3 regions of the Bacillus sp. N5-665 genome follow, and region 1 is predicted to be linked to each of the others. Evidence: predicted binding sites of a transcription regulator. Region 1 holds the regulator's gene; each other region holds the start of a gene.
The links. The regulator Rex, encoded in region 1, represses fermentation and respiration genes when NADH is low (regulators of the CRP and FNR family bind a similar motif). The targets are predictions, from matches to a motif close to TTGTGAAATATTTCACAA.

Region 1 (10,024 bases):
ATTGTACTGACTCCCAAAATCTAAAACGATAATTGTATCATGCTGCTTCTTCAAAATAATCACCCCAACGTTAGTTCTCGTATATAAATATTTTCACCAATTTGGCAAAAAGCATTACTAATATAATAAAAAAAGCCAGTCCTCCGCCTCTAGTCTCATAACAAAGAAAAGGCAGGGGTCTGGCTTTATAAAGAAAGATAGTCTTCCGCTCTTTATAAATATAAGACGCACTGCCTTCATAGTCAGGTTGTTTACGGTAACCCGGTAGAGACTCTCAAACCATATCATCGAGGATATATGAAGGATTGTTTTATATTATCTTCCTAGATTCTAACAATGAAGTATCCGTATGGTCAAGAGAGAAAGCGACAAAATTCTACAGAAATTCATTTCCTTTTCTAAAAAACATAAAAAAAACATCCATTTCTATATAGAAATGGATGTTTTTCGAGCAAACGGAATTACATCATTCCGCCCATACCGCCCATGCCCATGCCGCCCATGTCAGGCATTGCTGGTGCATTTGGTTCTGGCTTGTCAGCTACTACAGCTTCAGTCGTTAAGAACATAGCTGCAACAGATGCTGCGTTTTGAAGTGCAGAGCGAGTTACTTTAGCTGGATCTACGATACCAGTTTCAAGCATGTTAACCCACTCGCCAGTAGCTGCGTTGAAACCAACGCCTACTTTTTCGCCTTTTAGACGCTCTACAACTACAGATCCTTCTAGACCAGCGTTGATTGCGATTTGACGAACTGGCTCTTCTAATGCACGAAGTACGATGTTGATACCTGTTGCTTCGTCGCCTTCAGCTACGATAGAAGCTACTTTCGTGTATACGTTCATAAGTGAAGTACCACCACCTGCAACGATACCTTCTTCTACTGCTGCACGAGTTGAGTTAAGTGCATCTTCAATACGAAGTTTGCGCTCTTTTAACTCAGTTTCAGTTGCTGCACCTACTTTAATTACCGCTACGCCACCTGCAAGTTTTGCAAGACGCTCTTGTAATTTTTCACGATCGAATTCAGAAGTAGTTTCTTCTAATTGCGCACGGATTTGACCGATACGAGCTTCGATTTGTTGTGAATTTCCGATACCTTCAACTACAGTTGTGTTTTCTTTCGTTACAACGATTTTACCAGCACGTCCTAAAGATTCAACTGTAGCAGATTTTAAGTCACGACCTAATTCTTCAGTGATTACTTCGCCACCAGTTAAGATTGCGATATCTTCTAGCATTGCTTTACGACGGTCACCAAATCCAGGAGCTTTAACAGCTACTACATTGAATGTACCACGAAGTTTGTTCACTACTAATGTAGCTAAAGCTTCGCCTTCTACATCTTCAGCGATGATAAGAAGTGGTTTACCTTGTTGTACCACTTGCTCTAATACTGGTAAGATTTCTTGGATGTTAGAAATCTTCTTATCAGTAATTAAGATGTATGGGTTATCAAGAACTGCTTCCATTTTGTCAGAATCAGTAATCATGTAAGGAGATGCATATCCACGATCAAATTGCATACCTTCTACTACGTCTAATTCTGTTGTAAATCCTTTAGATTCTTCTAAAGTAATAACGCCGTCGTTACCAACGCGCTCCATTGCTTCAGCGATTAATTGACCTACTTCTTCGTCAGCTGCAGAAATAGCAGCTACTTGTGCGATAGAAGATTTACCTTCGATTGGTTTAGAAATCTCTTTTAATTCTGCAATTGCAGCAGTAACAGCTTTTTCGATACCTTTACGAAGACCCATTGGGTTCGCACCAGCTGTTACGTTTTTAAGACCTTCACGAATCATTGCTTGTGCTAATACAGTTGCAGTTGTCGTTCCGTCACCAGCTACATCATTTGTTTTGCTAGCAACTTCTGCTACTAATTTTGCACCCATGTTTTCGAATGCATCTTCTAATTCGATTTCTTTTGCGATTGTTACACCGTCATTTGTAATAAGTGGTGAACCGAATTTTTTCTCAAGTACAACGTTACGACCTTTTGGTCCAAGCGTTACTTTAACTGCGTTTGCAAGAGTGTCGACACCGCGAAGCATCGAACGACGTGCTTCTTCACTAAATTTAATATCTTTTGCCATAATAATTGACCCCCTTGAATTTTTTAAGATTTATATAATTAACCAATAACTGCTAAAATGTCACTTTCACGTAAAATCAAGTAGTCAGTACCTTCGTATTTTACTTCAGTACCTGCATATTTTGAGAAGATGATAAGATCACCTGCAGCTACCTCTAAAGCAACACGCTCACCATTTTCAAGCACTCGACCAGTACCTACTGCAATAACTTTACCCTCTTGTGGTTTTTCTTTTGCAGTGTCTGGTAATACAATACCACTTGCTGTTTTTTCTTCTGCTTGAACAAGCTCAATTACAACGCGATCACCTAATGGCTTTAGCATGAACAATAACCTCCTCATTTTGTTATGTAAATTTTATTTATTAGCACTCAAGTCACCCGAGTGCTAACACACTTATAATAATAAATAATCTCAATTTCTTTTGCAAGTAAAAAAATCATAATTTTTTCGCAAATTAAGCTATACACTTTTCTATATAGAGTCCCTCTTCTTCTACCTTTACTATATGAATCGTTGTTTCCACTACTCGTATGTTACAATATGAAAGGACACCCTAAGTTGTTTTCGCTATACACACAACTTTCTCCTGTCTTCTATTATAATTTCAAATAAGGATTTACGAAAAAAACATAATTTAAGTGAAGTTTATATCGTAGGTAGCATACTTACATGTTATCCTACCTTATCTCATACACTAGAGTTAGAAAGGATGGTTAAACCATTTGAAAAAACAATATTGGTGGGTTATCGTTACATACATTTTAATGCAGTTATCATCCATTGCTGGATTACCACTTCTGCTGAAAACTGGACTTTATGATAACAGAGGATTTACTAGAGAAGAGAAATTTCAACTCATAACTGGCCACTGGGCAATCATTAGCTTCTTTATTGCATTATGTATCGTACTTTGGTTACTTAGAACAGATATTCGTGACAGACGTTTAGATACAATGCGCTCTACTGTTCCAGCTACGATTGGTTGGATTTTTATTGGGTTCTTCCTAGCATTTTTCTCACAAAGTATTGCCGGTATGATAGAAATGCGTGTATTAGGAATTAAACCTGGATCAGAAAATACAGCAAGACTTATGGATATCGCAAGAACGACACCTTGGTTCCTTATCGTTATCTCTATAATAGGACCTATTTTGGAAGAAATCGTATTTAGAAAAATTTTATTTGGTACACTTTATAAGAAGTTTAACTTCTTTATTGCTGCTATCATTAGTTCTCTTGTATTCGCAGCAATTCATTTTGATTTCACTCACTTATTGGTATACACTTCTATGGGACTCGTATTCGCCTTTTTATATGTAAAAACGAAGCGTATTATCGTCCCTATCGCGGCTCATGTTGCAATGAATACATTAGTTGCAGTTGCTCAAGTTTTAATGAGCAATGAACAAATTCAAGAAATGATTAAAGAAGCTGAAAAAATGCAAGGCTTTATCGGAGGATTTTTAGTATGAGGAACTCACCATTGTTCATGGCTGCATTGTACTTCCTTCTAGGATGTATCTTTACACGCTTCGCCATTACGAACGTAACAGATACAATCTGGAATATGTGGACAATACTATTTGCAGTTATGGCAACAATTGATTTTAATTTGGCACTTCGCCTTATCTTAGTTAAATTCACAAAGAAAAAACAATAATAAAACGCAGAGGTCGCTTCCTCTGCGTTTTATTGTGGATAATTCTTTAAAAAGTAAACAAGTGTTTGTAACTCTACCGCTAAATCAATATGGTGAATTCTTATATTATCTGACACATTTAAGCGCGCTGGTGTGAAATTTAAAATACCATGCACGTTCGTTTCTGCCAATCTATCTGCTACAGATTGTGCTACTGTAGCGGGTACTGTTAATATTGCCACTTGTATATCAGTTGATAAACGTTCTTCTAATTCATCTAAATGATATACAGGAATGCCCCCGATTTCTGTCCCGACTTTCTCTTCACTAACATCAAACGCCATTTCAATTTTTGTATTATTGTTTTTCGTGAAATTATAATGTAAGAAAGCGGTCCCTAAATTACCTACTCCAATAAGTGCTACACGTGTTATATCATCTTGGTCGAGTGTTTCACGGAAAAATGATAATAAATAATTTACGTTATATCCATAACCTTTTTTCCCTAACGCTCCAAAATATGAAAAATCTCTTCGAATCGTTGCGGAATCAACTTTTACCGCTTCGCTCAATTCGGCTGATGAAACACGTTGCTTACCAGAAAGAGATAAGTTTTGGATAAATCGATAGTATAGAGGCAATCGTTTGGCAGTGGCCTGTGGAATTTTTTGCTGATCCATATAACCTCTCCTCTCTTCCTATCTTTATTCATATACTTGAATCAAATACAGAAGTTTAGCACTCATGAATTTCCCTGTATAATAAAGAGAAGAAGTATTCTCTCTTTATTTTAAACTATACACTATTTTTAGTATGATTGAGAAATATAAACATGGCAAAGTTAAGAAATTATTTGAGGTGAAAACATTGATTTTATTACAAGTAAACGCGCTTACGAAATTATACGGTGCAGAAACGATTCTTGCAAACATAAAATTAGAAGTTCAAACGAAAGATCGTATCGCATTAGTCGGACGAAATGGGGCCGGAAAATCTACATTATTAAAAATAATAGCTGGTGAGCTATCTCATGATGGTGGCGAAATTATAAAACCGAAAGATGTCTCAATCGGATATTTAGCTCAAAATACCGGGTTAGAAACATCTTTAACAATTTGGGATGAAATGTTAACCGTCTTTACACACTTGCAGCAAATGGAGACAAAACTTCGAAGGCTAGAGCAAGAGATGGGAAAAGAAGAAAACTTTTCAAACGAGGCTACATATGAAAGATTATTAGCTGATTATGACCAATTGCAATTAGATTATAAAGATCAAGGTGGATATCAATATGAAGCAGATATTCGCTCGATTTTAAGTGGTCTTGGCTTCCCAGTTGAAACGCACCAGACGACGATTTCTACATTAAGTGGTGGACAAAAAACACGATTAGCTCTCGGTAAATTATTATTAACGAAACCAGACCTACTTATTTTGGACGAGCCTACAAACCATTTAGACATCGAAACATTAACATGGCTTGAACAATATTTACAAGGCTATCCTGGCGCAATACTAATCGTTTCTCATGACCGTTATTTCTTAGATAAACTCGTTACACAAGTATATGAAATTTCGAATAAAGAAAGCAGACGATTTGTTGGTAACTACAGTAAATATTTAGACTTGAAATCAGCATTATACGAGCAAGACATGAAACGTTATGAAAAACAACAAGATGAAATCGCTAAGCTTGAGGATTTCGTTCAAAAAAATATAGCTCGCGCATCTACGACAAAACGTGCTCAAAGCCGTCGTAAACAATTAGATAGAATGGAATTATTGACTAGACCTTTAGGTGATTCTAAGTCAGCATCCTTCCACTTCGATATCGAAAAACAAAGTGGAAATGATGTTTTACAAGTAAAGGATGCAACTATCGGCTATGATGATGATCCGATTATTGAACATGTAACTATGCGCTTAACTCGCGGGGATAGCGTTGCTTTAGTTGGTCCAAACGGAATTGGGAAATCCACATTATTAAAATCACTTGTGAATAAGTTACCACTATTAAATGGTGATGTTTCTTTCGGATCCAATGTATCTGTTGGTTATTATGATCAAGAACAAGCAAACTTAACATCTTCTAAGCGAGTTTTAAATGAGTTATGGGATGAATATCCACTGCAGCCCGAAAAAGAAATTCGCACGATATTAGGTAACTTCTTATTCACAGGGGATGATGTACTAAAACCAGTATCTTCTCTTAGTGGTGGACAAAAAGCTCGATTAGCTCTTGCAAAACTTATGATGCAAAAATCGAATTTATTAATTCTCGATGAACCTACGAACCATCTTGATTTAAATAGTAAAGAAATTTTGGAGAATGCTTTAATTGATTATCCAGGCACCCTTCTATTTGTTTCACATGACCGCTACTTTATTAATCGTGTAACGACGACCGTTGTTGAGTTGTCAACAGAAGGTGCACAAGAGTATTTAGGCGATTACGATTACTATGTGGAGAAGAAAAATGAAATGATTGAACGTGCAGCATTTGAACAACAAGAACAGCAAGAAAACCAAGCACCTGTTCAAAAAACTGTAGCTCAAGAAAAATTAAATTATCTCGAAGAAAAAGAGCGTAAACAATTAGAACGTCAACGCACTCGAAAAATTGAGGAGCTAGAACAAAATATTGTAGAATTTGAAGAAGAAATTGCTACGTTAGAAGATCAACTTTGCTTACCAGAAATATACGCAGATTATGAAAAGGCTAGTGAAATTACAACGAAAAAGCAAACACTACAAGAGCAACTTGATGCTTGTATGGCAGAATGGGAAGAATTACATTTATAAGAGTATGAATAAGAAGGATGTCTCATAAGTCGGGATTTTTGACTATGCGACATCCTTTTTATCTTCTAGCTGGGGTATAAACGATTCGACACGACATACCGATTTACCGACAAAGTTTGACAATGTTGGCTCGCCCCTATAATAAGGGCACATTTCAAAATGTTTTTTAGAGATATCTTTTTGCGATTTATTTCCCAAAAAAGAATACATTCAAAGGTCAGACTTCACCTACTTTATCCACAGGTTTATACACATATCCACCTTTATAAAATAAACCCCAAAATAACTTTTCCACATTATCCACAACTAACAAAAAAGTTATCAACATTTTATATACACAATAAAACCCATATTATCAACAGATAATATGGGTTTTATCCACAAGCTGTGGTTAATTTTGTGTATAACTATGCTTCAATATCTAATCCTGGATTTGCATTTAAAGCTAATGTAGCACGTTTTCCTTGTTCATATGCAATTGTACCTGCGGCTGCAATCATCGCTGCATTATCGGTACATAAAGATAGTGGAGGAATAATTAGCTCAATATTTTCTTTTGTCGCAAATTCCGCTTCCAAACGTGCGCGAAGTCCTTTATTCGCAGCTACTCCACCAGCAAGAAGCAGTTGCTTTACGTTATACGCTTCTGCTGCACGAGATGCTTTCGTTACAAGCACATCTATTACACTCGCTTGGAAACTTGCTGCTAAATCTTCCGGTGCAATTTCTATCCCGCGTTGTTTTGCGTTATGCACAGTGTTGATAACTGCTGATTTCAATCCACTGAAACTGAAATCATACGAATCAGGTTCTAGCCATGCACGAGGCAAATCGATTGTCGGTTCCCCTTCATGTGCAAGGCGATCAATGTGAGGACCACCTGGATATGGCATGGATAACGTTCGAGCTACTTTATCATATGCCTCTCCAGCTGCATCATCTCTTGTTTCACCAATCACTTCGAATGAACCATGTTCTTTCATATAAACAAGCTCCGTATGTCCACCAGATACAACAAGTGATAGTAGTGGGAATTGAACTTCTTTTACTAAACGGTTCGCATAAATGTGCCCAGCGATATGATGAACACCCACTAGAGGAATATCATGTGCAAAAGCCACTGCTTTCGCTGCATTTACCCCTATTAAAAGCGCTCCTACTAACCCAGGTCCTTCTGTTACAGCAATTGCATCAATATCATCAAATGTGATATTTGCTTCTTTTAAAGCTTCTTCTAACACAACTGTAATTTCTTCTACATGATGACGGGATGCAATCTCTGGTACAACTCCGCCAAAACGTTTATGACTTTCAATTTGTGATGCAACGACATTCGCAATAATTTCCGTTCCATTTTTAACAACTGCTACTGCTGTTTCATCACAACTTGTTTCAATACCAAGTATAATCGTATTTTTTTCCATTATATATTCACCCACATTACGAGACCATCTTCCTGATTGTCTGCATAGTATCGTTTACGAATTCCACCATTTTGAAATCCGTATTTTCTGTATAACTGTTTTGCTACTTCATTTGATACACGTACTTCAAGCGTCATCGTTTTTACCCCTAAATCTTTCGCTTCGGAAATAACTTCTTTCAATAAAGCATCCCCTAGCTTTTGACCTCTGTATTCTGGCAAAATAGCTATATTTGTTATATGTGATTCATCAATAATTATCCACAATCCACAATACCCAATTACACGACCATCTTTTTCTAGCACAACATAATGTGCATGTTCATTCGTCGTTAACTCACGGTGAAAGGCATCTGCAGTCCAAGGAGTTGAAAAAGACGCTTCTTCAATAGCTACAATTTGAGCGATATCATCGAGTTCCATCTTTCTAAATATCATATCCATCTTCTGGAGACTCCTACTTGTTTTGACTTTCTAACCACTTTGTTTCAGCTTCAGCTAAACGAAGATAACTAGGAACAAATGAATGTACATCTTGTTCTTCTTTTTGTAACCCTAAGAAAGCTAACTCACTTGGTCTTGGGTTATTTTTAGTGAAGGGAGCAAATACAGCTTGTTCGCCTAAATGTTCGATAATCGTCTCTTTGTGCAGTTTAACATCGTTACCAATAAATAAAACAGGCTTTCCTGTATCTTTTAACATTTGCAACCAGTCTACAATAAGGATGATTCGGTCTTCTTCTATAGAATTTAAATGCTCTCCTTCATATGTATATAACCCAGTATAAATTTGTCCACGTCTTCCATCGAATAAAGGACAGATCAATCCATTAAAATTAGCACCATTTGCAGCCACTACTTCTAAACTTGATACACCTACAATTGGTATTTGAAGTGACCAAGCTAATGTTTTTGCAGCTGTCACACCTATACGAACACCTGTATATGATCCAGGTCCAGCAGCTACAACGATTTTAGTTAATTCTTTCGGTTTTACACCACATTCTTTTAACAATTTCTCTACAGCTGGCATAAGACGTACAGAATGGTTTTTTGTTAAGTTTGTAATGATTTCCCCAATTACGTTTCCTTCCTCAATAAGGGATACACCCATTACGTAATTTGAAGTATCAATTGCTAGTACTTTCATCTTGTAATAGCTCCTCACATAATCTAATATATCGATCTCCAATTGGCTCGAGTACAATTTTCCTTGTATCATCTCCAGCATGGAATAAACTAATTTGTAACTTCTCATTTGGTAAAAATGCTTCTATTAAATGAGCCCATTCTACTACGGTAATTCCTTCACCGTAGAAATACTCATCAAAACCTAAGTCCTCTTCACTTTCCGCTAAGCGATACACGTCCATATGATATAGCGGCAATCTCCCTTTATATTCTTTAATAATATTAAAGGTAGGACTATTTACAACTCTTTTCACTCCAAGACCTTTTGCTAGCCCTTTTGTAAAAGTTGTCTTACCAGCCCCTAGATCTCCTTCTAAAATAATTACATCTTGTGCACCGACAAGTCCACCTAGTTTTTCTGATAATCTTTGTGTTTCCTCAGAAGAGTTTGTTGTTATTTCATATTTACTCACAGACTTCACCTACTTTACTCACAATGTTCTCTGCTCTTTATTATACAGGTTTTGAATATATAAAAAAGTCCTTAGGAGTTTTCCTAAGGATAGTTTGACTGTCTTTATTAGTTTTTTGTTAAAACAAATAAAAAAATACGAAACAACATGTTTCGTTCTTTTCTTTATATAAAATGGCGGTCCCGACCGGGGTCGAACCGGCGATCTCCTGCGTGACAGGCAGGCATGTTAACCACTACACCACGGGACCATTTGGTTGCGGGGACAGGATTTGAACCTGCGACCTTCGGGTTATGAGCCCGACGAGCTACCGTGCTGCTCCACCCCGCGATGATATAAATAGCCTGGCAACGTCCTACTCTCACAGGGACAAGGTCCCAACTACCATCGGCGCTAGAGAGCTTAACTTCCGTGTTCGGTATGGGAACGGGTGTGACCTCTCTGCCATCATTACCAGA
Region 2 (10,024 bases), 840 kb from region 1:
TGATAAGCGTGAGGTCGATGGTTCGAGTCCATTTAGGCCCACCATAATTATTCCGCAGTAGCTCAGTGGTAGAGCTATCGGCTGTTAACCGATCGGTCGTAGGTTCGAGTCCTACCTGCGGAGCCATATTATAGAGAAGTACCCAAGTGGCTCAAGGGGCTCCCCTGCTAAGGGAGTAGATCGCGAACGCGGTGCGAGGGTTCGAATCCCTTCTTCTCTGCCAGAATTGGCCCGTTGGTCAAGTGGTTAAGACACCGCCCTTTCACGGCGGTAACACGGGTTCGAATCCCGTACGGGTCATACTAAAAGAGATAGCATAATCTGCTATCTCTTTTTTGTTGTGTAAAAGTGGACTTTTGATAGTCTGCTTTTTTTTATGGATTTCTTGTGGCATTAGTGCTTGATAGTAATCATTGCAATAAGTTGTAGGAGATTTATATATACACTTATTTTTGCAACCTTTTTATTCTCTCATTCGACTATATTAGTAAAGGGAGGAAGAAATAAAAATGGACATAGCCTATCTAGTAAAACAAGCGACAAGAGGAAATGATCAAGCATTTGAACAACTTATTACTTTTGTTCGCCCAAAACTATATCGAACAGCTTATTCTTATGTAAGAAATGAACAAGATGCACTGGATATATACCAAGAAACAATTTATGAAGCATATCTTTCATTGAGAAAGTTAAAAAAGCCGGAGAAATTTCAAAGTTGGATTACTAAAATTCTTGTTTTTAAATCCATTGATTTTGTAAGAAAATCCTCTAGACAATTTCTTGCGAATGATGAAATGTTTTCTAATTTATGTGCAGAAGAGAGCATGAATAAATTAGAGCAATCGTTGGATTTAATCGAGGCATTTAATTTCTTAGATCCTACTTACAAAACTATTATTGTATTAAGGTATTATCACGATTTATCTATTAAGGAAGTTGCTGAGATTCTTAATTCTCCAGAAGGAACCGTAAAATCTCAATTACATCGAGCAAAGCAAGCCTTACGCCCCATTTTAAAGGAGGGATATAGTTATGAATAAAGAAGAATTTAATCACCATATCAATGATATTCCTATACCAGAAGATAGGTTAATTCAAAGAGAAAAAACAGCCGTGCTTCAAGCTAAGAAAAATCAATACCGTAGAAAAAATACAATGAAGTATTCTAGTCTTGTTGCTTGTGGAATATGTGTTTCTCTCTTAGGTTCTGGATTCATTTCTCCTACTATGGCAAAGACATTATCGAGTGTTCCAGTTATAGGCTCCATTTATGCACAATTTAATGATATTGCTTCTGATAAAATTGAAAAGGATGAGCTTGCTACATCAATTGAGAGACAAGATAACCATAGTGGTTTAACGATGAATGTGAAAGAGGCTGTTTACGATGGTGGACGTTTAGTGGTCACGGTGGAATACAAAGGAGAAAACCCTATTTCCAAAAGTAATGAAGAGAAAGCTGGATTTAGTTATGTAACCATTAATGGGAAAGAAGTTAGAGCTGCAATTGGTTCTACTTCACAGAAGTCAAAAGGACAAAACACTATTATTGAGCAGCATGAATTTACTCTGGCTAATTACGGTGAATTTGGTGATAAAATTGATGTTTCCGTCCATGGGAAAGATTTATTTGGACAAATAGGAACATGGAACGTAGCATTTCCTCTTACAAAAGTTGAAAGTGAGATTCGTAAATTCACTCCTAATATAAAAACATTAACGAAAGATAATCTGTATGCATTAATAGTAGATCAAGTAACCTTTTCGTCACTTTCAACGAGGATTGATTTGACCTTTGATTATCCAAAAGAAATGGAAGCTAATGATAGCTGGCCAGCACTCGATTATACTGTCACTGATGATGAAGGAAGAATCTACGAAGGAGTCAGCTTGCAAGTTGGTAGCACGGGACTATACGGACACCATATTGTTTTAGCTCTTCCACCAATGGATAATCCTCCAAAATCCTTAACAATTGAACCTACGTATCTTAGTGGTCTAAATGCTACATTAAAAAATGGAGGTGCTGAAGATTTGAAAACGACTGTGTTGCTACGATAATTGAAGAGACTTGTTAGGTTCCCATGTCTATTGACTGTTAATAAGTGATGGTATGTTAATTTGACGTGTATGGAAAAAATATCGCTATCCAGCTAAGAGAAATTTGTATCTATATAATCAAAAGACGCTATTCTTTTTGTAGAAGTATACAGAAATGGTGGCGTTTTTATGCTGCTATCATTGTCGAGTTTTGTCGGTAAGTCGATATATTGTAAAAATCGCTGATATATTTGGAGTTGCGGTTGATATATTCCGAAAATCGCTGATATAATTTCAATTACCAAAAAAACCTTTTCACAATCTAAAGAAAACGCCTCCATTGAGATTGATTTCATACTTGATTTAATAACTTTACACTCTATGTGAAAAAGTTCACAAATAGGTCATAATTTGTGAAGTAATTCACAATAATACGTGCTACAATATGAATGTAAAGAAGTTAAACAACATTAAATTAGTATTTTAATTAATTACTTAAACAATCATAAAAAAATAGATGTGAACAATAGAGAGGGGAAATTAACATGAAAAAAGGTATCAATCGTGTAGTATTAGTAGGAACAGGAGCTGTAGGTTGTAGTTACGCTTACTCAATGATCAACCAAGGTGTAGCTGAAGAATTCGTACTTGTAGATGTTAATGAAGCAAAAGCAGAAGGGGAAGCAATGGACTTAAGCCATGCGGTACCATTCTCTCCATCACCAACAAAAGTTTGGAGCGGTAGCTATGCAGATTGTAAAGATGCAGATTTAGTAGTTATCACTGCTGGATTACCACAAAAGCCAGGTGAAACTCGTTTAGATTTAGTTGAGAAAAACACAAAAATCTTTAAACAAATCGTTCGCGGTATTATGGATAGCGGATTCGATGGAATCTTCTTAATCGCAACTAACCCAGTAGATATTTTAACTTACGTAACTTGGAAAGAATCTGGTCTACCAAAAGAGCGCGTAATCGGTTCTGGTACTACTTTAGACTCTGCTCGTTTCCGTTACATGTTAGGTGACTACTTAGATGTAGATCCACGTAACGTTCATGCTTACATCGTTGGTGAACACGGTGACACTGAACTTCCAGTATGGAGCCATGCTACTATCGGTGTACAAAAACTAGAAACAATCTTAGCTAACAACGAACAGTACAAACAAGAAGACTTAGATAAAATCTTCGAAAACGTACGTGATGCAGCTTACCATATCATCGAGCGTAAAGGTGCAACTTACTACGGAATCGGTATGTCACTACTTCGTGTAACTAAAGCAATCTTAAGCAACGAGAACAGCGTATTAACTGTATCTGCATATCTTGAAGGACAATATGGTGAGAAAGATGCTTTCGTAGGTGTTCCAGCTGTTATTAACCGCGAAGGTGTACGTGAGATCGTAGAACTTGAGCTAAATGAAGATGAAAAAGCGAAATTCGCTCATTCTGTAAAAGTATTAAAAGAAACAATGGCACCAGTACTATAATAATTGCTAAATAATTCAGAGGCGGGAAACTGCTTCCTACCTCTGAGTTTTTATATAATTTAAAGGATTTACCGAAAGAATTCTCTTTCCAGAGGCGCGTGAAGGGCGATAGCCCAGTGATAGGTGGGAGATGAATTTCGGTTTGGCATAGCCAAAAACTTTTGATAAACTAGCTATATGAAGTTCTTTGATAACTTGATATAGAAGGTTGCAGGAAGAAAATAGCGTGCGAAAACCAAGCCATTCGGTTCCTGCGTAAAATATCAACCGTATAAAGAGAGCGTCCAATCGTTGGACATCTAGGGGTGGAACGCCCCGAAGTAACGCTCAGGGAGACGAAAGGTTACTTTCGTCGTGGAACTGAGAAGCTCCCACTTCAAGCTTTGCTAAGTGGCGAGTAGTTCACTATAAATTCCTTTTCCGTTTTCCCTTGTATATCCCCAATATACCCCCTTTTGCTGGATAAGGGTCGTTTATAGAAAAGAGCACTCTACTTTATATAGAGTGCTCTTTATTATTATTTTTTAGGCGTTAATCATAATTTCTTTAAAATATCTGCTAGTGTACCGCTTTTTGATTTTTCAACAGGTGTTTGTGATTTAGATGCACCTGGACCTTTTTTCAAGAAGTTCTTTTCAACGAAGCGAATGTCTTTTTCATCGACAATGCCGTCGTTATTAAGATCGCCGCCTTTTACAGATACTCCTTTTTTACCATAGTTGCTAGCGATAATTTCGGTTTGATTTAGTTTTCCTATTTATTTTGCCTCTGATATAATCAGCCTTATAAGAGGAGACTTTTGGTATAACCATGAAATTAAATAATAGTAACTCAGTGTTCATGTTGTGTTATCACCTTTGGTGGCTCGCCGTAGATAAAGTAAAACAGTTTATGGGAAATCAAGGCGAAAAGTGAGATGAATTAATATGACAAAGCATAATAAGGCGTACAAATTTCGTCTGTATCCAACAGAAGAACAAGCAAATCTGATACGTAAAACTTTTGGGTGTGTACGCTTTGTATATAACAAAATGCTAGCTGAACGGAAAAAAGTATACGAAAAATACAAAGAGAACAAGGAAGAACTAAAGAAACAAAAATTCCCTACTCCTGCGAAATACAAGGTGAAGTATGAATGGTTGAAAGAAGTCGATTCATTAGCATTGGCTAACGCTCAATTAAACTTGCAAACTGCGTATAAGAATTTTTTTAGTGGTCAAAGTGATTTTCCTACATTCAAAAGTAAAAAGAGTAGAAAATCCTATACAACAAATAGAGTAAACGGAAATATTATGTTATTTCATGGTTATATCAAACTACCGAAATTGAAATTAGTGCGATTGAAACAACATAGAGAGATACCGCAAAACCATATCATTAAATCATGCACGATTTCGCTGACATCAACTGGTAAGTATTATGTGTCTGTTTTAACTGAATATGAAAAGGAAATTGTTCAGAAAGAAGTAGAAAGTGTAGTTGGATTAGACTTCGCAATGGCCGAATTGTATGTGAGTAGCGAAGATGAGAAAGCCAATTATCCTCGCTTTTATCGTCAGATGCTGAATCGATTAGCAAAGGCACAACGAGTATTAGCAAGACGTGTGAAAGGCTCAGTGCGCTGGAATAAACAGCGCATTTGTGTAGCGAAGTTGCATGAAAAAGTCGCCAATCAACGTAAAAATTTCCTTCATCATAAGTCTAAAGAATTAGCTAAGAACTTTGATGTTGTAGCAATCGAAGACTTACATATGAAAGGAATGTCACGAGCACTTCGCTTTGGTAAGAGTGTAGCAGATAACGGTTGGAGGATGTTCACGACATTTTTAGCATATAAGCTACAAGAACAAGGAAAACAGCTTGTAAAAGTAGATGGGTGGTTTCCTTCTACAAAGATGTGTAGTAATTGTGGAAACAGAAAAGATATGCTACTATCTGAACGCACGTATGAGTGTTCTTGTGGACTAACAATAAGTCGCGACTATAACGCAGCTATTAATATTAAAAGAGAAGCCATACGCCTATTAGCTAGCGATAGCGTAAATACCTTTGGAACAAGGGTGTTAGCTCGGCTGTCCTAGGACAAATTCGTTAGCTATCAAAAGTAGCGACTAACCGAGAAGCCCCCTAATTTAATTTTTTATCAAACTTTCGCCTGGAGCATGGATAGAGTAAACATAGTGTTTCAGTATGAATTATATTTGCGACAGTTCGTAGTTCTTTATTGAGAACAAGTATATGCTTATGAATTTTCCATTTCAAATAAATTGTGACAAAAAATGTTGAGAAACATTTTTTTATGACAGATTATTTTGTTGCGATTTTAAGTGATAAATAGCGAGTAAAATAGGATAAATCTAATGAAATAAAGGTTGAGAAATAAATAATAGGATGAAAGACTTGTAGGAAATGAAACGTTTACAATGAATATTCGTCAAAATTCGATATTTTACACAGTAAATTTGAATATTTTAAGCGAAATTAAAGAAAAAAACGAATATTTTTTAAAAAATAACAAGGATATTTCAGTTTTTCGCAGAAATGATAAAGAGTAAAAAATTTCTGTCATCTTAGTGAGGTGAACATATTGGATGTAATAAATTGTGAAGAAGTGAAACGAGATGAGTTTCATACAGAAAAGTACTATGACAGTTATAACATCTTTGGGGCACATATTGTGACGGAAGATGGGATGCGAGGTGTACGATTCACAGTATGGGCTCCTCATGCGAAAGCAATGAGTGTTGTTGGAGATTTTAATGAATGGGATTATGAGCAACATAAGATGCTACAAGTGACAGAAGAGGGGATTTGGTCCTTGTTTGTACCGCATATTGAAGAGAATGAGATTTATAAGTATGCGATTGAAACGATGGATGGTGACGTTATTTTAAAAGCAGATCCTTACGCAGTATATGCAGAAGTAAGACCAAATACGGCATCTGTAGTTTTTGATATAGAGGGATATGAATGGAATGATAAAAACTGGATTCGTAAGAGAAAGAAAAAATCGATTTATAAAGAAGCGATGACAGTTTATGAATTACATTTCGGCTCTTGGAAAAAGAAAGAAGATGGCGCTCTATATTCTTATAGAGAAATGGCCGAGGAGCTCATTCCGTATGTGGTGGAACATCAATTTACACATATTGAAATTATGCCGCTTGTTGAGCATCCATATGATCGTTCTTGGGGATATCAAGGGACGGGATATTATGCAGCGACAAGTAGATTCGGCACGCCACATGATTTGATGTATTTTGTCGATGAATGTCATAAATATGGAATCGGTGTCATTTTAGATTGGGTGCCGGGGCATTTTTGTAAAGATGCTCACGGTTTATATTTGTTTGATGGGACACCGACTTATGAATATAAAGATATAGATGTACAAGAAAACCTAGTATGGGGAACTGTTAATTTTGATTTAGGGAAGAGGGAAGTACGTAATTTCTTAATTTCAAATGCGTTATTTTGGATGAAGTATTTCCACATTGACGGTTTCAGGGTGGATGCAGTTGCGAATATGCTGTACTGGAATAAAGAAGGACAAGAGCAAAGTAATGAGTACGCTGTTTCATTTTTACGAGAGTTAAATGAAGCGGTGTTTGCAGAAGATGAAGATTTTCTTATGACAGCAGAAGATTCAACAGCTTGGCCACTTGTAACAGCTCCAACGTATGAAGGTGGGCTTGGGTTCAATTACAAATGGAATATGGGCTGGATGAATGATGTGCTGAAATATATGGAGTGTGCGCCTGAGTATAGGAAGTATATTCATGAGAAAATGACGTTCTCTTTAATATATGCTTACTCTGAAAATTTCATATTACCGCTTTCTCATGATGAAGTCGTTCATGGGAAAAAGTCGTTATTAAATAAAATGCCAGGAGATTACTGGGATAAGTTTGCTCAACTTCGTTTATTATATGGATATTTCTTTACTCATCCAGGTAAGAAATTACTCTTTATGGGTGGAGAATTCGGGCAGTTTGATGAGTGGAAAGACCTTGAAGATTTAGATTGGAATTTACATGATTTTGAAATGCATCGTTATATGCATGATTACTTTAAAGAGCTCATAGCATTGTATAAGCGCTCCAAACCACTTTGGCAGCTTGATCATTCACCTGAAGGATTTCAGTGGATAGATGCTAATAATCATGAGCAAAGTATTTTCTCGTTTATCCGCCAAGGGGATAAACAAGAAGATGCGTTAGTTGTTGTATGTAATTTTACAAAAGCTACATATGAAAACTATAAAGTAGGTTTGCCAGATTTCGAGTATTATAACGAGATTTTAAACAGTGACGCTGAGCAATATGGCGGCTCGGGGCAAGTGAATAAGAAACGTCTCAAGACGATTCAAGAACCGTATCATAATCAAGCGGCACATGTAGAAATTACAATTCCACCATTTGGCGTATCCATATTACGACCAGTGAAGACGAGAAAGGGGAGCAAAAAACAAGATGGCTCAAAAGCAAAAGTGCGTAGCAATGTTACTAGCAGGGGGAAAAGGTAGTCGATTAAGTGCATTAACAAAAAATTTAGCCAAGCCAGCTGTTCCATTTGGTGGTAAATATCGCATTATTGATTTTACGCTAAGTAACTGTGCGAATTCTGGTATTGAAACGGTTGGGATTTTGACGCAATATCAACCACTTGAACTTCATAATTATATCGGAATCGGCAATGCTTGGGATTTAGACCGAGTAAGCGGTGGAGTCACAGTGTTACCTCCTTATGCGGAGTCTTCAGGTGTGAAGTGGTATACAGGTACAGCAAGTGCCATTTATCAAAACTTAAACTATTTAAGTCAGTATGAACCAGAGTATGTTCTGATTTTATCAGGCGACCACATTTATAAAATGGATTACAGTAAAATGCTAGATTACCATATTGAGAAAGAAGCGGATGTTTCGATTTCTGTTATTGAAGTGCCGTGGGATGAAGCGAGTCGTTTCGGTATTATGAATACGAACGAAGAGATGGAGATTGTTGAATTTGAAGAGAAACCGCAATTTCCAAGAAGTAATCTTGCATCAATGGGAATTTATATTTTTAACTGGGCAATTTTGAAAGAGTATTTAGAGATGGATGCAAGAAATCCTGAATCTAGTAATGATTTCGGAAAAGATGTACTTCCGCTTTTATTAGATGAAGGGAAAAAGCTGATGGCGTATCCGTTTGAAGGATATTGGAAAGATGTTGGAACGGTGAAAAGCTTATGGGAAGCGAATATGGATTTACTTCGCGATGAAACATCGTTGAATTTAAACGATCGTAATTGGCGTATTTATTCTGTGAATCCAAATGAGCCACCTCAATATATTGCAGAAAAGGCAAAAGTAGAAGAATCACTTATTAACGAAGGATGCGTCATTGAAGGGGACGTGAAGCATTCTGTGTTATTCCAAGGGGTAACGGTGGAAGAAGGTAGTATGGTTATTGATTCTGTCGTTATGCCAGGAGCGAAGATTGGTAAAAATGTTGTGATTGAAAGAGCCATCGTTGGATCGGAAATGGTTATTGAAGATGGAACAATTATTCGTCCAGAAAAAAATGTCGACGATGTAGTACTAATTGCTGAAGGGAAATAGAAAAGGGGGATGGAATGAATGGGAGAAAAAATGTTAGGAATTATTAATGCAACGGGAAGTTTTCCTTCCTTAAAGAAAGTAACAGGGCATCGTTCATTAGCGGCGTTACCGTTTGGGGGCCGTTATCGACTCATTGATTTCATGCTTTCAAATATGGTGAATTCTAATATTCATAGTGTAGCGGTTTTTACAAGTCATAAAAACCGCTCACTAATGGACCATGTTGGTTCAGGAAAACAGTGGGATTTAGATAGAAAAAGAGACGGACTGTTTTTATTCCCGCCAAATTGCCAATGTGACCAAGATGAATTTGGATCTTTTGCACATTTTAGAAGACATATTGATTATTTTTTAAGAGCTAGAGAAGAATACGTTGTTATTACGAATAGCCATCTCGTAACGGCATTAAATTTTCAAGCGGTGTTAGAGCGACATATACATACGGCAGCTGATATTACTGAAGTTTGCCATGAAGGGGTTTCGCTTCAAACATACGTGTTAAAGAAACAATTATTGTTAGATTTATTTGAGACATATAAAGATGTGGAGCAATACAGTTTATTTGATGTAGTGAGAGAAAAGCGCGGAAAATCACTGCATATCGCTACGTATGAGCATACAGGATATGTAGCTATTATTGATTCGATTGAAAGCTACTATAAACATAGCTTAGAAATTTTGCAGCCTGCTATTTGGAAGCAATTATTTAAGAAAGAAGCACCGATCTTTACGAAAGTAAAAGATGAACCACCAACTCGTTACCTGAAGGGTGCAGCCGTGAAAAATACAATGATTGCAAACGGCAGTATTATTGAAGGAGAAGTAGAAAATAGTGTTATCTCCCGTTCTGTTAAAATCGGAAAAGGTTCAATTGTTCGTAATAGCATTATT
Region 3 (10,024 bases), 670 kb from region 1:
GTGTACATACTTTACGAAATTTTGAAGCGAATATGAGAAGTTTAAATGATGTTGTTTCACAATCAGGAATTATATTTAGAGATTTAATGATGCAGTCGAAGCAAATTAATGAAATTGTAGATGTAATAACGAATATCTCAAGTCAGACGAGTTTGCTAGCTTTAAATGCAAATATTGAAGCGGCAAGAGCAGGCGAGCATGGAAAAGGATTTGCTATTGTAGCGAATGAAGTATTAAAGCTTGCCGAAGAATCGAATCGTTCTGCGGGGAGAATTCAAGGTATTTTGAAGGAGTTTAGTAATCAAGCAAGTAAAGTGGAAGTGCAGGTAGAGAAATCAGAAAAAGTACAAGAAGAATGTAATGAAATGCTAGCAAGTGTTTTAACAAATGTAACGGATTTAGGGAAGTTTATTGATGCAATTAATGATGTAATGAGAGAGATTGTTGGTCATCAAGAAAACTTGCAGATTAAAACGACGAATATCGTAAAGGATGTTACACATGCTTCTAATGTAATTCAGCAAACTTCTGCGGCTACGGAAGAAGTGTTAGCAAGTGTGGAAGAAGAAAAACATCGAAATGATATATCGGTGAAGACGTTACATACTGTTAGTGAGCAAGTGAAGTTACTAGAAAATATTTTAGAAAAGTAATATCTCTTGAAAAGGGCACACCGTGTGTGCTCTTTTTTCATTTAAATGAATACTTGATAGTAATTTAATTGCTTTTCTGCGCGTTTTCTGCCAAGCTTAAGGAGATAAACTGAGACTTTAATTAGTGGGGCTATACGCTACTGATTATTAGTTGAACCCCGCAAATAGCGGAATAAAATACTTCAAAGAAAGAATTATATAGGTGACGCATATGATCGAAGTTAAGACTTCTGAACTTAGTGATGGAGAATTTAATAGAGGGGTATTTGCAACTCGTGATATTAAAAAGGGTGAGTTGATTCACTCAGCACCAGTTATCTCTTATCCGAATGAACAGCATGAACACATTGAGAAAACGTTACTTGCTGACTACGCATTTGAGTATGGGGTAAATCATACGGCATTCCTTTTAGGATACGGCATGTTATTTAATCATGCATATAATCCGAATGCAACGTATGATATTGTCTTCGAGAATCATACGTTTAACTTCTTTGCTTACAAAGATATAAAAGCGGGAGAAGAGATTCTAATCAATTATAATGGTGAAGTTGATGACGATGAGCTATTATGGTTTGATAAGGAAAAAGAAGAGAACGAAAAGTAAATTATAATAAGTAATAAAAAAGATGCTTTTACCTATGTAAAAGCATCTTTTTTATTGATGAAAATAAAGTAAAGATTACAAAAAAATACCACTTTATTTTCGTGTGGTATAGTAAGATACTGAAGGATAGTGTTTTGAAAAAGTAATATATTTTACAAATTGTTGTCTTTCTGATGACATGTCAAGTTTAGTAGCCCATTTTGGTTGCTTTATTATGCAATATATATTTTAATATGAGTGGCACCTCTTATAAATTAAGAGGTTTATAGGTGTCTCGAATTGATTTTGGGTACACTGTATCCACCACTTTAGGTTCGTTCATGTATGTGGGGATATTATGGGCCCGTATAACGGGATAAAAAGAATATAGAAATAGAGGAATCGTAAAATGAATATGCAAGAGGTTTATGAATATTTAAGTACGGTATTGCCTGAAGGTCATGTGAAAAAAGATGAAATGTTAAAGAATCATACACATATTAAAGTTGGTGGAAAAGCAGATGTGTTCGTTGCGCCGACAAATTATGATGAAATTCAAGAAGTTATCAAATATGCTAACGAATATAATATTCCAGTTACGTTTTTAGGGAATGGATCGAATGTCATTATTAAAGATGGTGGAATTCGTGGGATTATAGTAAGTTTAATTCACATTACAGGTGTGACTGTAACAGGAACAACGATTGTAGCACAGTGTGGTGCAGCAATTATTGATGTATCACGTATTGCATTAGATCATAATTTAACGGGTCTTGAGTTTGCTTGTGGTATCCCAGGTTCAGTTGGTGGAGCGTTATATATGAATGCTGGTGCTTACGGCGGTGAAGTATCGTTTGTATTAACAGAAGCTGTCGTAATGACAGGTGATGGAGAGCTACGTACTTTAACGAAAGAAGCATTTGAATTTGGATATCGTAAGAGTGTATTTGCAAACAACCATTACATTATTCTTGAAGCGAGATTTGAGCTTCAAGAAGGTGTACGTGAAGAAATTAAAGAGAAAATGGATGATTTAACGTTTAAACGTGAATCAAAACAGCCTCTAGAATACCCTTCATGTGGTAGTGTATTTAAGCGCCCACCAAATAACTTTGCTGGTAAATTAATTCAAGAATCGGGCCTACAAGGTAAGCGAATTGGCGGAGTGGAAGTTTCTTTAAAACACGCTGGATTTATGGTGAATGTTGATAACGGAACAGCACAAGATTACATTGATTTAATTCACTTTGTACAAAAGACTGTTGAAGAGAAATTTGGCGTGAAGTTAGAGCGAGAAGTAAGGATTATTGGAGAAGATAAAGAGTAACGAAATACGTATGAAAATGTGAATTATTTTAAAATAACATTTGGGTATTGTTGACAAGTTGTTTTCAATTCAATATAATGGCTAATAATTTAACAAATAATATACGTTGAAAGAGCCCAGTAGCAGTTTGTCACTGTTAACGAGAGAGCTAGGGGTTGCTGGAACCTAGCACAAACAAACTTGCGAATTACACTCTGGAGTATCTTAGGTAATGCTAAGCGGATTGGCAATCGATATTATTGCTAAGAGTGGTATGAGTAGCTATGCTATTTATACAAACTGGGTGGTAACACGGTGAATAATCGTCCCTATGTCATAGACATAGGGACTTTTTGTTTTCAAAAAAATAGAGGGGATGACAAAAGATGAATATTATTGATGAATTAGAATGGCGCGGCGCTGTGAATCAACAGACTGATGAAGAAGGTTTACGTAAGCTAGTAGAAGAGAAAAAGATTTCACTATACTGCGGAGTTGATCCGACTGGTGATAGTATGCATATTGGACATTTGATTCCGTTTATGATGATGAAGAGATTCCAGTTAGCTGGCCATCATCCAGTTATTTTAATTGGTGGGGCAACAGGAACAATTGGTGATCCGAGCGGACGTCAATCAGAACGTCAACTTCAAACGTTAGAAGTAGTTCAGCATAATGTGGATGCGTTAACAGCGCAAATGAAAAAGCTATTTGATTTTGGTGGAAATAGCGAAGTGAAGATGGTAAATAACTACGACTGGACACATGAAATAAGCATTATCGAGTTTTTACGTGATTACGGGAAAAACTTTAGCATTAATAGCATGTTAGCGAAGGACATTGTAGCAAGTCGTTTAGATACAGGAATTTCTTTCACAGAATTTACGTACCAAATTTTGCAAGCGATGGACTTCCATCATTTATACACGAAAGAAGATGTTCAACTGCAAATTGGTGGTAGTGACCAATGGGGAAATATTACGAGTGGTTTAGATTTAATTCGTAAGTTAGAAGGGCACGAAGCGAAAGTATTTGGATTAACGATTCCGTTATTACTGAAATCAGATGGTACGAAGTTCGGTAAATCAGCAGGTGGTGCAGTTTGGCTTGATCCTGAAAAAACAACACCATTTGAATTTTACCAGTTCTGGGTGAATACAGATGACCGTGATGTAGTGAAATACTTGAAATACTTTACGTTCTTAACGAAAGAGCGCATCGATGAATTGGCAACGAAGGTAGAAACAGAGCCTCATAAACGTGAAGCGCAAAAAGTATTAGCGGAAGAAATGACGAAATTCGTTCATGGAGAAGAGGCATTCTTGCAAGCTGTGAAAATTACAGCAGCGTTATTTAGCGGAGATATTAAATCGTTAACAGCCGATGAAATTGAACAAGGCTTTAAAGAGATGCCAACATTCCAGTCTGCAAAAGAGACGAAAAACATCGTAGAATGGCTAGTTGATTTAGGGATTGAACCATCTAGACGACAAGCACGTGAAGATATTAATAATGGAGCTATTTCGATGAATGGTGAAAAAGTAATGGATGTGGGTACAGATGTTACTGTAGAAAATTCATTTGATGGACGATTTATTATTATTCGTAAAGGGAAGAAGAACTACAGCTTAGTGAAATTGGGATAATAATTTTTGTGGAAGGGTGGAAGTAAGAAAGATGCTTTCACTCTTTTCATATACAAAATTTCGATGCAAAAAAGTCAGTATATTTAGATAATTAAAAAGGGTTATAGTAATTCTTTGCCGAATATAAGTAAGTAGAGAACATTACGGATAAAAATAGCCCGAACCATGTCGGGCATGATTCGGGCTTATATTCAGATTAGTAAGCTAAGCTGAATAGACCTTTAATGTGTGATAAGTAACGAACGTTACTTGCTTCTTTCATTAATGATGCTGGTAAGCCTTTAAGTGGAGTATTGCTTGCTCCAATTGTAGCAACAGCATCTTTACGTCCTAGACTAGCAAGTGTTCCAGAGTTAATAGGTGCGAACTCTTCGAAAGCTTTGCCTTCTAGTGCTGCGTATAAGTTGTATCCAATTAACTCACCCATTTGCCAAGCGATTTGTGCAGTTGGTGGGTATGGACGACCGTCTGGAGAGAAGACAACAGCGCTGTCTCCAGCAACGAATACGTCTTTGTGAGAAGTAGATTGTAGGTATGCATCAACTGTTGCACGGCCACGGTTTACTTCAAGACCTGATTCACCGATTAATGGGTTACCTTGTACGCCGCCTGTCCAAACGAATGTGTTAGCAACAAGTTTTTGACCGTCTTTTAAGTCGATTTCATTGCCAGCAACGTTTGTTACAGGAAGACCTGTTAAGAATGTAACACCGCGTGCTTCTAGGCTAGTAGTTGCACGTTCGATTAAGTGGTCTGGTAATACTGGAAGGATTTTTGGACCTGCTTCAACAAGAAGAAGTTTAACTTCTTTTGGATTTACGCCGTGGCTTTTTGCAAGTTTAGGCATAATGTCAGCAAGCTCACCAACTAGCTCAACGCCAGTTAATCCGCCACCGCCGATTACGATTGTAGCATCAGCTTCGTTTTTCGTTTTCGCGTATTCACGAATACGGTCTTCAACGTGTTTGTAGATTTTGTTTGCATCAGCAGCAGATTTTAATACCATGCTGTTTTCTTCTAGTCCTGGAATACCGAAGTAAGCAGTTTTACTTCCTAAAGCAACTACAAGTGCATCGTAAGATAAAGTAGTGCCACCAGCTAGTTTAATTTCTTTGCTATCAACTGAGAATGACTCAACTGTTGCGATTTTAAGATCGATGTCTTTACCTTTGAAAAGCTTTGTAAGTGGCATTGCAATTGCTTGCTCAGCAACGTTACCAGCTGCAAGGCGGTGTAGTTCAGTGATGATTTGGTGTGTTGGGTATTGGTTAATCACTGTAACTTGTGCTTCTGATTTGCTGTAATATTTACGTACGTTTAAAGCGGCAAGAAGACCGCCATAACCAGCGCCTAAGATGACAATTTGTTTTGACATAGTATGATATCCCCCGTCTTTACTAATTGTTGTTATAAGTTAAATTATTTATTGTTACGTTCTGCACTAATTTGAAGGTATGCGTTCACAAAGCGGAACATTTTTTGTGCTTGTGGGTCTTTTAGTAATTTTAATAGACCGAACAGGCCGATAACTTCGTTGCTTTCGTCAGCACGATCTTTCGCTTCGATAGCAGTTGCAGCCATGCCTTTCACTGTATCTTTTACAGGTTCTACAAGCTCTGTGATTGCACTAACAGTGTCGCTTTTTAATACTTCATCAGTAGCAACAGTTTGAGCGAAGTCATAAGACTTAGTTAAAATATTAACAAGCTCAGTTAATTTTGGAAGCTGTTCTACTAGTGTTGTTAATGATTCTTGTACCTCAGGTTTTAACAACTGATCAAGTACATCAAGTTGTCCTTGGCTAGCAGAAATTTGTACAGTTTCTTGTTCTGGCTTTGTTTGAGTCATAGTTTCTGGCATCTCCAATTCTCCTTTACGATAGCAATACTCTTATTTTTGATAGGTAAGATAGTAAACGTTTGCGAAACTTTATACAAAGTTTCACAAAGCACAATAAAATGCCTTTAAATTTATGCCAGCAAGTAAGCTGAAATCATAAATCCAAAACCATAATGTCCTACCTATTATTTATGAACTGTCCGATACATGGCTTGTCCGCATAATGGAAAGTTCCTTTATCGGAAAGTGTATATAATATATATCCTATATTATATACTATATACACCTATGTTAACATAAAAATGATTCCTAATTATTTGATATTAAGCGTATAACGTAGTACTGACAAGGCGTGAAAGCGCATAAATTATTTTGATAAGGTAGGAAATGTACGTATATATAAATAAAAAAAGGAAAAAATGGACAAATTTATGTTCATTTTTTCCTTTTTTTATTGTTCACCTTCTGTAATTAGCATCGATGTGTTACCGCTTTTTTCAAGGTGGCATTCGCCCCAAGTACAAAGAGAATCAAGAATGGATTCTAAAGACCAACCGTAGTCTGTAAGAGAATATTCTACTTTCGGTGGTACTTGATTGTATACCTTTCTTTGAATAACTCCGTCTTCTTCTAATTCGCGTAATTGCTGTGTTAACATCTTTTGTGTAATACCAGGCATGAGACGTTTTAATTCACTCGTTCTCTTTGTACCTTTCGTTAAGTGGCAAAGAATAACGACTTTCCATTTTCCGCCGATAACCTCTAAAGTCGCTTCAACGGGAATATTATATTTCTTCATATAAAAAATCTCCTTTGATGAATATAGATTTCAGTTCTCCAACAAAAGAAGCTAAATAATTTAAATGTTACTAAAAAGTACCTATAGCACTTTAAAGTACGTACTTTTTATCATGTTGAATATGTTCCATAATAGCATATGTAAGAGGGAAATGAGTAGTACGGTACTAAAAAGTGCCTATGTTACTTTTTGGTACCTATCGTACTTTAAAGTGCGTTCTTCAAAAAAAGAGTGAAGCCATTCATAATAGCATATATCAGCAGTAAAGTTATGTTTGTAGAAGATAAAAAGGCCTTTTTATCATACTATTATGATTGGATTTCTCGCATTAAGGAGGAGTTCAATTGAATTCATATACAGTATCTTCTTCGGCAGTACAGACGAATCGAAGAAGTATGTTTGCTTTATTAGCACTAGCAATTAGTGCGTTTGGAATTGGTACAACCGAATTTATTAGTGTCGGTTTATTACCATCTATTTCAGAGGATTTACATGTTTCTGTTACAACAGCGGGTTTAACCGTTTCTTTATATGCATTAGGAGTAGCGTTTGGTGCCCCAGTATTAACGTCGTTAACAGCTAGTATGTCGCGAAAGACGTTATTAATGTGGATTATGACTATTTTCATTATTGGTAATGGAATTGCGGCAGTGGCAACAAGTTTTACTGTGTTACTTATCGCGAGGGTTGTATCTGCGTTTGCGCATGGTGTTTTTATGTCGATAGGATCCACAATTGCGGCTGCGCTTGTACCAGAGAATAAACGTGCAAGTGCAATTGCATTTATGTTTACTGGTTTAACTGTTGCGACCATTACAGGTGTACCGATTGGAACATTTATCGGTCAACAATTTGGTTGGAGAGCATCGTTTATGGTAATTGTGGCAATTGGAATCGTTGCCTTAATCGCTAACAGTATGCTGATTCCGTCTAACTTGAAAAAAGGTACATCCGTATCATTTCGTGATCAATTCAAACTGATTACGAATGGAAGACTATTACTTGTATTTACTATTACTGCATTAGGGTACGGGGGGACATTCGTAACATTTACGTATTTATCTCCGCTATTACAAGAAGTAACAGGATTTAAATCAAGTACCGTTACAATTATTTTGTTAGTGTACGGAATTGCAATTGCGATTGGGAATATGGTTGGCGGAAAATTATCAAATCATAATCCGATTCGAGCATTATTTTACATGTTCTTTATTCAAGCGATTGTATTATTTGTTTTAACATTTACAGCACCATTTAAAGTCGCTGGACTCATCACAATTATTTTTATGGGACTATTTGCGTTTATGAATGTTCCAGGGCTACAAGTGTATGTCGTTATCTTGGCTGAGAGATTTGTTCCAAGTGCTGTTGATGTGGCATCAGCGATTAACATTGCAGCATTTAACGCAGGAATTGCTCTTGGTGCTTACTTGGGCGGTATTGTAACGAACTCGTTAGGGTTAATTCATACGGCCTGGGTAGGAGGCATTATGGTAGTAGGTGCTGTTATTTTAACAGCGTGGAGTATGACATTAGAAAAAAGAGATCAAGTGAAGTAAGGGAGAGAAAATATAATGAAAAATTTACAAAGTACAACAACATTGCATAACGGTGTAGAAATGCCTTGGTTCGGTTTAGGTGTATTTAAAGTAGAAGATGGACCAGAACTTGTAGAAGCAGTAAAATCGGCGATTAAAGCAGGATACCGCAGTATCGATACAGCTGCGATTTATGGAAACGAGAAAGCTGTAGGAGAAGGAATTCGCGCTGGTATAAAAGAAGCAGGGATTTCTCGAGAAGATTTATTTATTACTTCAAAAGTGTGGAATGCAGATCAAGGATATGAAACGACACTTGCTGCATATGAAGAGAGCTTAAAAAAATTAGAGCTAGATTATTTAGATTTATATCTTGTTCATTGGCCTGTAGAAGGGAAATACAAAGATACGTGGAGAGCATTAGAAACACTTTATAAAGAAGAACGCGTACGTGCAATTGGCGTAAGTAACTTCCAAGTTCATCACTTACAAGATGTAATGAAAGATGCGGAAATCAAGCCAATGATTAACCAAGTAGAATACCACCCTCGTTTGACACAAAAAGAATTACAAGCTTTCTGTAAAGAACAAGGTATTCAAATGGAAGCATGGTCACCATTAATGCAAGGTCAATTATTAGATAACGAAACATTACAAGCAATTGCTGAGAAACACGGTAAAACGACAGCTCAAGTTATTTTACGTTGGGATCTTCAAAATGGAGTAATCACAATTCCGAAATCAACGAAAGAACACCGTATCATTGCAAACGCTGATGTGTTTAACTTTGAATTAACGAAAGAAGATATGGAGAAAATCGATGCGTTAAATGAAAATCATCGTGTTGGTCCAGATCCTGATAACTTTGATTTCTAAACTTATAGTGGAGAGAAAGAGTGCAAACAGTTTGCACTCTTTTTTGTTTTGTTTATGCATAAAAAAAGTTTCTAACTAAATAATAAACAGAAGAAAATTTGTTATTTCATAAGGGGTTGTAAACATGAATATAAAAAGATCTTTCAAGCTAATGGCCGCTTTTTTGAGTGTTTTATTTGTATTTGCGAACTTATTATTTCCACTTCAACAAGCATTCGCGGAAGTTATGGATCATACAAAGTATGAAATGGATTGGAGTTATAGTAGGTCAAAGAAGAAACCAATTCGAACAGAGCTTATTAAAACGGCAGATGGTAAAATTGCCTTTTGCTTAAATGTAGATTTGAAATCTCCAAGCGGTCAAGATTTACCGGAAATGGGGAAAGTGGATATTAATGTGTATCGTGTACTATTAAATGGATATCCACAAAAGAGCCCACAAGAATTAGGTGTTTCTGATTGGAGAGAAGCGCATTATGCAACGCAGCTTGCAGTATGGAATGCATTAAAACAAATCGATATTAATGATTTAGATTTTCGAAATAAAAATGTAGAAAAGGTAACGAAAGATATCGTTGCAAAGGCAAGCGCTAGTGAAGAATTACAAGAAATTACGATGAGTGTCGTGCCGTCAGAAGAGCAACAAGCAGTGTTGAAAAATGATTTCTTTGAAACAGGTTTATATACAGTAGAAACAAATGCGAAAAGCGGAACGTATAAAGTGCAAGCAACAGGTGCACCAGAAGGCGCGAAATTTGTAAATGAAAAGGGCGAAGCAAAA

Region 2: a site for Rex is predicted at 2,452-2,469, ahead of MNO09_RS05330 (L-lactate dehydrogenase). Genes of this name have one in related genera too.
Region 3: a site for Rex is predicted at 6,111-6,128, ahead of MNO09_RS04310 (DUF1641 domain-containing protein). Genes of this name have one in related genera too.

The regions. Positions count from the first base shown of each region.
Region 1 covers NZ_CP093325.1:5,260,373-5,270,396, forward strand. Annotated here, with positions in the region: gene guaA (glutamine-hydrolyzing GMP synthase) at 1-54, opposite strand, end outside; purine riboswitch at 220-321, opposite strand; gene groL (chaperonin GroEL) at 462-2,096, opposite strand; gene groES (co-chaperone GroES) at 2,135-2,419, opposite strand; gene MNO09_RS29450 (CPBP family intramembrane glutamic endopeptidase) at 2,821-3,570, shown strand; gene MNO09_RS29455 (YdiK family protein) at 3,567-3,758, shown strand; gene MNO09_RS29460 (redox-sensing transcriptional repressor Rex) at 3,788-4,417, opposite strand; gene MNO09_RS29465 (ABC-F family ATP-binding cassette domain-containing protein) at 4,605-6,539, shown strand; gene tsaD (tRNA (adenosine(37)-N6)-threonylcarbamoyltransferase complex transferase subunit TsaD) at 6,947-7,963, opposite strand; gene rimI (ribosomal protein S18-alanine N-acetyltransferase) at 7,963-8,406, opposite strand; gene tsaB (tRNA (adenosine(37)-N6)-threonylcarbamoyltransferase complex dimerization subunit type 1 TsaB) at 8,420-9,112, opposite strand; gene tsaE (tRNA (adenosine(37)-N6)-threonylcarbamoyltransferase complex ATPase subunit type 1 TsaE) at 9,093-9,566, opposite strand; tRNA gene MNO09_RS29490 (tRNA-Asp) at 9,741-9,816, opposite strand; tRNA gene MNO09_RS29495 (tRNA-Met) at 9,820-9,896, opposite strand; rRNA gene rrf (5S ribosomal RNA) at 9,909-10,024, opposite strand.
Region 2 covers NZ_CP093325.1:583,053-593,076, forward strand. Annotated here, with positions in the region: tRNA gene MNO09_RS05300 (tRNA-Ile) at 1-44, shown strand, start outside; tRNA gene MNO09_RS05305 (tRNA-Asn) at 52-126, shown strand; tRNA gene MNO09_RS05310 (tRNA-Ser) at 133-223, shown strand; tRNA gene MNO09_RS05315 (tRNA-Glu) at 229-300, shown strand; gene MNO09_RS05320 (sigma-70 family RNA polymerase sigma factor) at 510-1,040, shown strand; gene MNO09_RS05325 (DUF4179 domain-containing protein) at 1,033-2,061, shown strand; gene MNO09_RS05330 (L-lactate dehydrogenase) at 2,586-3,530, shown strand; partial or broken gene MNO09_RS05335 (hypothetical protein) at 4,066-4,278, opposite strand; gene MNO09_RS05340 (RNA-guided endonuclease TnpB family protein) at 4,457-5,611, shown strand; gene glgB (1,4-alpha-glucan branching protein GlgB) at 6,118-8,055, shown strand; gene glgC (glucose-1-phosphate adenylyltransferase) at 8,003-9,133, shown strand; gene glgD (glucose-1-phosphate adenylyltransferase subunit GlgD) at 9,152-10,024, shown strand, end outside.
Region 3 covers NZ_CP093325.1:408,721-418,744, forward strand. Annotated here, with positions in the region: gene MNO09_RS04285 (DUF4077 domain-containing protein) at 1-653, shown strand, start outside; gene MNO09_RS04290 (SET domain-containing protein) at 865-1,260, shown strand; gene murB (UDP-N-acetylmuramate dehydrogenase) at 1,649-2,566, shown strand; T-box leader at 2,664-2,879, shown strand; gene tyrS (tyrosine--tRNA ligase) at 2,932-4,191, shown strand; gene MNO09_RS04305 (NAD(P)/FAD-dependent oxidoreductase) at 4,388-5,566, opposite strand; gene MNO09_RS04310 (DUF1641 domain-containing protein) at 5,611-6,051, opposite strand; gene MNO09_RS04315 (winged helix-turn-helix transcriptional regulator) at 6,482-6,829, opposite strand; gene MNO09_RS04320 (MFS transporter) at 7,225-8,388, shown strand; gene pgoN (glyoxal/methylglyoxal reductase) at 8,404-9,243, shown strand; gene MNO09_RS04330 (thioester domain-containing protein) at 9,368-10,024, shown strand, end outside.